Pueribacillus theae: one gene and its partner. The protein of the gene in region 1 binds, or shares a complex with, the protein of each later gene. Links are inferred from orthologs where the notes say so. Each region holds a gene or a part of one and is shown on either strand. Other genes may lie near its edges.

Evidence for each region.
Region 2: the proteins of mfd (region 1) and uvrA are in contact, whole or in part, in a crystal structure (PDB 4DFC), measured with the Escherichia coli proteins. The link is inferred for Pueribacillus theae from one-to-one orthologs.

What each region holds. Positions count from the first base shown.
Region 1 is NZ_QCZG01000012.1:53,764-58,155, forward strand. The notes cover bases 43-4,114. They hold mfd (transcription-repair coupling factor), read left to right. Parts: upstream 43-383; coding sequence 384-3,914; downstream 3,915-4,114. Other genes in these bases: DCC39_RS07725 (anti-sigma-F factor Fin family protein), read left to right, coding at 43-237; spoVT (stage V sporulation protein T), read left to right, coding at 4,079-4,114. In the rest of the region: more of DCC39_RS07725, read left to right, coding at 7-42; more of spoVT, read left to right, coding at 4,115-4,392. UniProt on the Escherichia coli protein: Couples transcription and DNA repair by recognizing RNA polymerase (RNAP) stalled at DNA lesions. Mediates ATP-dependent release of RNAP and its truncated transcript from the DNA, and recruitment of nucleotide excision repair machinery to the damaged site.
Region 2 is NZ_QCZG01000007.1:57,698-61,459, reverse strand. What follows is about bases 39-3,480. They hold uvrA (excinuclease ABC subunit UvrA), read left to right. Parts: upstream 39-418; coding sequence 419-3,280; downstream 3,281-3,480. Other genes in these bases: DCC39_RS05125 (DUF4097 family beta strand repeat-containing protein), read left to right, coding at 3,306-3,480; uvrB (excinuclease ABC subunit UvrB), read left to right, coding at 39-289. Also shown: more of uvrB, read left to right, coding at 1-38; more of DCC39_RS05125, read left to right, coding at 3,481-3,762. UniProt on the Escherichia coli protein: The UvrABC repair system catalyzes the recognition and processing of DNA lesions. UvrA is an ATPase and a DNA-binding protein. A damage recognition complex composed of 2 UvrA and 2 UvrB subunits scans DNA for abnormalities.

The DNA of each region.
Region 1 (4,392 bases):
TTTGAATTGGCCATCGTTTATGAATGCCGCCATTGCCAGCAAGAGGTTGGTAGAATTGATGCCATTGAAGTGGAGGAAAGAAGCTTAGGCTTTCAAGTTTTAACAAATGAAGAACGATTAGAAATGATCACCTATGAACAAAATGGTGATGTAAAGGTAAAAACCATTTGCGAAAATTGTCAAGAAGCGCTGGACCGAAACCCAATCTTTCACCAGCTTGATTCATTTATACAATAAAGCGAGACTTACCGGGGTGTTAGCGTCCGTTATCCCCCAATTAGACTTCTTCGAAATCTCTAAATCTTGAAGTGGGGGTCTTACGGACGGTTGCACTGGAATAAATAGATAGGCATTTTCGTACTGAGAAGGGGGAAAAATAACTCATGTTGGCATTGCGACACTATTTTCAGAGTGGAAGTGAGATGGGTTCAGTCATCAACGGTGTCGAAGCCGGTTTGCAAGAACAGTTAATCGCTGGGCTTACAGGCTCTGCACGGGCACTTTTTATCGCCTCGTTTTTTGAACAAGCAAAGCGCCCACAGCTCGTTTTGACTCATAATTTATATCAAGCGCAAAAGATTTACGATGATTTAGTAGAAATAGTCGGCAGCCAAAATGTTTTTTTATATCCAGTGAATGATTTAATTTCATCTGAAATTGCAATTGCAAGTCCTGAACTAAGAGCCCAACGCCTTCAAGTATTGTTGGAATGGGGAAAGAACCCCCGGGGAATTGTTGTATCGTCCATTGCAGGCGTGAAAAGGATGATTACACCGAAGTCTGTATGGAAAAAGGCGACAATGACATTTAAAGTCGGCGATGAGCTTCAAATTGAGGAAACGTTAAGTTTGCTAATTGCAAGTGGATATTCACGAACCCCGATGATTTCAACACCGGGGGAATTTAGCATGCGCGGAGGAATCATTGATATTTATCCTTTGACAGAGGAACAACCTGTTCGAATTGAGCTTTTTGATACAGAAATTGATTCCATCCGCTTTTTTGATGTAGAGACGCAGCGCTCACAATCAAAAATTGACACGATTACAATTTGCCCTGCTTCTGAGATGCCGCTGTTTCCCGAAGATTTTGATTACGGAAAAGAACAGCTTGCGAAAGCGCTGGAAAAAACATTGAAAAAAGTGAAAAACAAAAGCGTCAAAGAAGCCATTGCAGAGCATGTTCGTTACGAGATCGAAAGACTTGAGAATAAAGAAACCTTTCAAGGAATCTATAAATACATCTCTATCTTATATAAACAACCTGCAAGTTTATTAGATTATTTGCCTGAAGATGGCATGATCGTTTTTGACGAAACGAGCCGCATTCAAGAAATGTCCCAACAACTGGATAAGGAAGAAGCAGAATGGCATACTTCCGTTCTTGAGCAAGGGGAAACCGTAGCTGATCTTGCGATGTCTTTCTCGTTTGAATCGCTTTTTCAGAATCAAGCAAACAGCAAAATACATTTCACCCTCTTTTTGCGCCATATTCCACATACGAACCCACAAAATGTTGTCAATGCTAACAGCAAGGCGATGCAGCAATTCCATGGGCAAATGAACGTCTTAAAGACGGAAATTGAAAGGTGGAAAAAAGGGAACTTTTCAATTGCTTTTTTGGCCGCCAACGAAGAGCGGGCAAAGCGGCTTGAAAGAATTTTGGACGATTACGGCATTGAAGCCCATCTATCTGATGGAACGAGGCCGCTAGCAAGCGGAACAATCCAAATTTTAACATCCGCTCTATCAAGCGGTTTTGAATTGCCGCTTCAACGCCTTGCTGTTGTGACAGAAGAAGAGATTTTTAGCAAAAGAACCCGAAAACAGCGACGATCCCAAAAAATGTCGAACGCCGAACGGATCAAAAGCTATTCTGAACTTAAAGTCGGTGACTATATCGTTCATGTCAATCACGGGATTGGCAAATACTTGGGGATTGAGACGCTCGATATTAACGGCATTCATAAAGATTATCTCAATATCAAATATGCAGGAAACGACACGCTCTATGTCCCTGTTGAGCAAATCGATCAAGTTCAAAAATACGTCGGTTCTGAAGCGAAGGTCCCAAAAATTTATTCGCTTGGAGGAAACGATTGGAAGAGGGTTAAGAAGCGCGTCCAATCATCTGTCGAAGATATTGCGGATGAATTGATTAAGCTGTACGCGGAGCGTGAAGCTAGTAAAGGGTTTATGTTTGATAAGGACGGGGAGGAGCAGAGAGAATTTGAAGCGTCTTTCCCTTATCAAGAAACAGAGGATCAGCTAAGGGCAATTGAAGAAATAAAGAAAGATATGGAAATGGAGCGGCCAATGGATCGCCTTTTATGCGGGGATGTAGGCTATGGAAAAACCGAAGTCGCCCTAAGAGCGATTTTTAAGGCAATTATGAGCGGCAAGCAAGTGGCATTTCTTGTGCCAACAACCATTCTAGCTCAGCAGCACTATGAAACAATGAGAGAGCGTTTTAGCGACCATCCCATTAATATTGCTGTTCTTAGCCGGTTTCGGACGAAAAAACAGCAAAATGAAACGCTCAAAGGATTAAAAAACGGCACGATCGACGTCGTCGTCGGCACTCACCGTATTCTATCAAAAGATGTTGTTTTTCACGATTTAGGCTTGCTTGTCGTTGATGAAGAGCAAAGATTTGGGGTAAAGCATAAAGAAAAAATCAAAAAAATGAAAGCAAACATTGACGTACTCACACTTACCGCTACTCCAATCCCTAGAACGCTTCACATGTCGATGCTTGGCGTAAGGGATTTATCAGTCATTGAGACGCCTCCGGAAAACAGGTTCCCTGTCCAAACGTATGTCGTCGAATACAACGCGGCGCTGATTCGTGAAGCGATTGAACGGGAAATGGCAAGAGAAGGACAAGTGTATTTTCTATATAATCGTGTAGAAAGTATCGAAAGGATGGCAGAGCAAATCAAAATGCTCATCCCTGAGGCACGCGTCGCCCATGCACATGGCCAGATGACGGAGGGTGAGCTTGAAAATGTGATGCTTGATTTTCTTGACGGGAATTATGATGTACTCGTAAGTACGACGATTATCGAAACAGGTGTCGATATCCCGAATGTGAATACGTTAATCGTCTATGATGCTGACAAGATGGGATTATCCCAGCTTTATCAGCTTCGTGGGCGTGTTGGGCGTTCCAATCGTGTGGCGTATGCCTATTTCACCTACCAGCGGGATAAAGTGTTGACAGAGGTCGCGGAAAAAAGGCTGCAAGCGATTAAAGAATTTACAGAGCTTGGTTCAGGTTTTAAAATTGCGATGCGTGATTTATCCATTCGTGGAGCTGGTAACTTGCTTGGTGCGGAACAGCATGGTTTTATAGATTCTGTGGGCTTTGATTTGTACTCACAAATGCTCAAGGAAGCCATTGAAGAACGGAAAGGCGAGAAGCCGTCAGATAAACCGCAGCCAGTGGAAATTGAGCTGAAAATGGACGCTTACATTCCTTCGAGTTATATTCGTGATGAGCGGCAGAAAATTGATATGTACAAACGGTTCCGCGCGTTGTCGGACGAACAGGATGTGGATGACCTGCAAGATGAAATGATTGATCGATTTGGAGATTATCCGGATGAAGTCGCCTATTTATTTGATATGTCCCGTATGAAAATCCGTGCAAAAGAACTGAGGATCGAATCAATTAAAGAGTCAAAAGGGGAATTTGTCATTTTGTTTTCCGAGGAATCGGGCGAACTGATTGATGCTTCAAAATTATTTGGCATCGTAAGCAGTATCGATCGAAGAATCCATCTTGGTACAGCAGGGAAAAAAGTAAAAGTCATTTTGCGTACAAAAGGCGAGAGCGATAAAGAAATCATCAGGTTGCTTTTAACACTTTTAGAAAACTTTAAAACAGCGATTAAACAACCGCAGACGAGTTGAAATAAGATCTCAAGCAAAAAATTGCACAGTGTTTTCTTTTTTGTGAATAAGACAGGCGTTACGACGGATAATAAAGGAAAGGAAATGGTGAATTTTGCTTGTTTGGCACCATTTTACGTGACTATTCCAGCTTCTTACAACAGAGAAAGTGAGGCATCTGAGAAATGAAAGCAACAGGGATTGTACGACGTATCGATGATTTAGGCAGAGTGGTCATTCCAAAAGAAATCCGTCGAACACTAAGAATCCGCGAAGGGGATCCTTTGGAAATATTTGTTGACCGTGATGGGGAAGTCATTTTGAAAAAATATTCACCCATTAGTGAACTTGGAGATTTTGCGAAGGAATACTCAGAATCATTGTCAGAGCATTCAGGGCATACCGTTTTAATTTCGGACAGGGATACCTTTATCGCGGTTTCCGGTGGATCAAAAAAAGAACATTTAAACAAAGCGCTTGGCAGTTCAGTTGAGCAAAG
Region 2 (3,762 bases), on another replicon or contig:
TTCTGAAACGAAAAGGCGCCGGGAGATTCAAGAAGCGTTTAACAAAAAGCATGGCATTACACCGATGACCATTCAAAAAGAAGTCCGCGATATCATCCGTGCAACCGCGGCTGCGGAAGAATCTGAAACATACAGTGCTTCGAAAGCATTATCGAACATGTCGAAAAAAGAACGTGAGAAAACAATTCAAAACTTAGAAAAGGAAATGAAGCAGGCAGCAAGAGAGCTTAATTTTGAACGAGCCGCAGAATTGCGCGATCTTGTTCTTGAGTTGAAGGCAGAACGTTAATTAAACATGAGAGGTAGTTCAAAAAGTCCGGAGGTTCACAGGATGTGAATTGAGCTCTTTTTGTCCTCCTTTTTGCATAAAAATTTTATTTAAGTTTATGAACATGTTGGAACAGGAAGGATGGAAACGATGGCAGTAGACAAGATTGTCGTAAAAGGTGCCCGCGTCCACAATTTGAAAAATATTGATATCGACATACCGAGAGATAAGCTTATTGTCCTGACAGGTTTATCAGGATCGGGGAAGTCTTCCCTCGCATTTGACACGATTTATGCAGAAGGGCAGAGGCGCTATGTCGAGTCGCTCTCAGCCTATGCGAGGCAATTCCTTGGGCAAATGGATAAGCCTGATGTGGATGCGATTGAAGGGCTGTCTCCCGCGATTTCAATTGACCAAAAGACGACGAGCCGAAACCCGCGATCGACTGTCGGAACAGTGACAGAAATCTACGATTATTTACGGTTGCTGTATGCACGAATCGGCCGGCCAATTTGTCCGAAGCATGGGATTGAAATCAGTTCCCAAACGATTGAACAGATGGTTGATCGGATTATGGAGTATCCGGAGAGAACAAAGATGCAAATCCTCTCACCAATTGTTTCAGGACGGAAAGGCGAGCATGCCAAAATCCTTGAGAATATTAAAAAGCAAGGGTTTGTCCGGCTGCGTGTCGACGGGGAAATGCGTGAAATTACGGACGACATCAACCTTGAAAAAAATAAAAAGCATACGATTGAAGTTGTCATTGATCGAATTATCGTAAAAGATGGCGTTCAGGCAAGGCTGGCCGATTCACTTGAAGTGGCCCTTGGCCTGGCGGATGGCCGCGTGATTGTTGATGTGATCGGTGATGAAGAACTGCTTTTCAGCCAACACCATGCTTGTCCTTATTGCGGCTTCACAATTGGCGAGCTTGAACCGAGACTGTTTAGCTTTAACAGTCCTTTTGGCGCTTGTCCAACTTGTGACGGGTTGGGACTGAAGCTTGAGGTGGATGTTGATCTCGTCATTCCAAACTGGGATCTTTCGTTAAATGAACATGCGATTGCGGCATGGGAGCCGACAAGCTCGCAGTTTTACCCTCAGCTTTTGAAGAGTGTTTGCAACCATTATGGCATTGATATGGATGTGCCGGTGAAAGATCTTCCAGACGAAGCGATGGACAAGGTATTGTATGGAAGCGGTGGAGAGCGCATTTATTTTCGGTATGAAAACGAATTTGGCGTTGTAAGGGAAAACCGCATTCCTTTTGAAGGTGTCATTGGTAATATCGCACGCCGTTTCAAAGAAACAAGCTCTGACTTTGTACGGGATCAAATGGAAGGTTATATGGCGCAAAAGCCATGCCCAACATGTAAAGGCTATCGCCTAAAGAAAGAAGCGCTCGCTGTAAAAATAAACGATCGGCATATCGGTGAAGCCACAAACCTATCAGTCAATGATGCGCTTGATTTCTTTAACCAGCTGGTGCTGACTGAAAAAGAAATCGCAATTGCCCGCCTTATTCTTCGTGAAATTTCCGATCGGCTCGGCTTTTTGAACAATGTTGGCCTTGATTATTTAACATTGAGCCGCTCGGCGGGAACGTTGTCGGGTGGAGAGGCCCAGCGGATTCGGCTTGCCACCCAGGTCGGCTCCCGCTTAATGGGGGTTCTTTACATTTTGGATGAACCGTCCATTGGTTTGCATCAACGCGATAACGACCGGTTGATTGCGACACTTGAAGAAATGCGGAACCTCGGCAATACGCTCATCGTTGTTGAACACGATGAAGACACAATGATGGCCGCTGATTATATTATTGATATCGGTCCCGGTGCGGGAGCGCATGGCGGTGAGGTGATTGCCGCTGGGACGCCTGAAGAGATTATGAATGACGCAAATTCCCTTACAGGCCAATATTTGTCAGGGACTAAATTTATTCCTGTTCCATTGGAGCGGCGCAATGGAACGAAACGGTTCCTTGAAATTGTTGGAGCTGCAGAAAATAATTTAAAGAATGTGAACGTAAAAATTCCACTTGGTGTTTTTACATGTGTGACAGGTGTCTCAGGTTCAGGAAAAAGTACACTTGTCAATGAAATTTTGTATAAAAAACTGGCGCAGCAATTAAATCGGGCAAAAGTGAAGGCAGGGGCGCATAAAGATATAAAAGGCCTGGAAGAGCTTGAGAAAGTGATCGATATCGACCAATCGCCAATCGGAAGGACACCGCGTTCAAACCCAGCGACGTATACAGGGGTTTTTGATGATATTCGCGATGTGTTTGCCCAGACGAATGAAGCGAAAGTAAGAGGCTATAAAAAAGGCCGGTTTAGCTTCAATGTGAAGGGTGGACGCTGTGAAGCGTGCCGCGGAGATGGTATTATTAAAATTGAAATGCATTTTCTTCCGGATGTATATGTCCCATGTGAAGTTTGCCACGGAAAGCGTTACAACCGCGAAACGCTTGAAGTTCTTTACAAGGGGAAGAATATTGCCGATGTGCTTGGTATGACGGTGGAGGAAGCGTTGGAATTCTTCACAAACATCCCTAAAATTAACCGAAAGCTTCAGACGCTTTATGATGTCGGTCTAGGCTACATTACACTTGGACAATCAGCAACCACACTGTCTGGCGGAGAGGCGCAGCGCGTCAAGCTTGCAAGCCAGCTGCACCGCCGGTCAAATGGCAAAACATTATACATTCTAGATGAGCCGACGACAGGGCTTCACGTCGATGATATTTCCCGCTTGCTCAACGTGCTTCAGAGGCTTGTAGAAAACGGGGATACCGTACTCATCATTGAACATAATCTTGACGTCATCAAGACGGCTGATTATTTGATTGATTTGGGGCCTGAAGGGGGAGATAAAGGCGGACAAATTGTAGCGACAGGTACACCGGAGCAAGTTGCAGAAGTTGAGAAGTCGTACACTGGAAAATATCTCAGCCCGATTTTAAAACGTTACAGGAAACGGACAGAAGAAAAACTAAAAATCCATATCTAGATTTTAATAGAAAGGTGTGAACTACATGGGCGATGAACGAAAGATGATATTACAGATGCTCCACGATGGGAAAATTACGGCTGAAGAAGCGGAACGGCTTTTAAAAGTTTTGAACGAGCCGGCTGCTGAACAGAAGGTTGAGGAAAAAAGCAAGCCATCTGAAGCTCCGCCTTCTGAGTTTGTTGATTGGAAGGGATGGGAAAACCGAAAACAGTCGTACAAGCAAGCGTCAGGCGGATTGAAAATTTCCCAGTATATTGAAAGCTTCATCCAAAAGTTAAAAGACGTTGATTTCGATTTTAATTTCGGAACGTATGAAACAGTGAACCATATTTTTCAAGATCACCCAGAAGAAGTGAACAGAATCGAAGTTGACGTTAAAAATGGTTCTGTCGAATTCTCGCCTTGGGACGAAGACTTTGTCCAGGTTGATTGTGAAGTAAAAGTGTACAAAGTGGCAAGCAAAGATGAAGCAAGGGAAA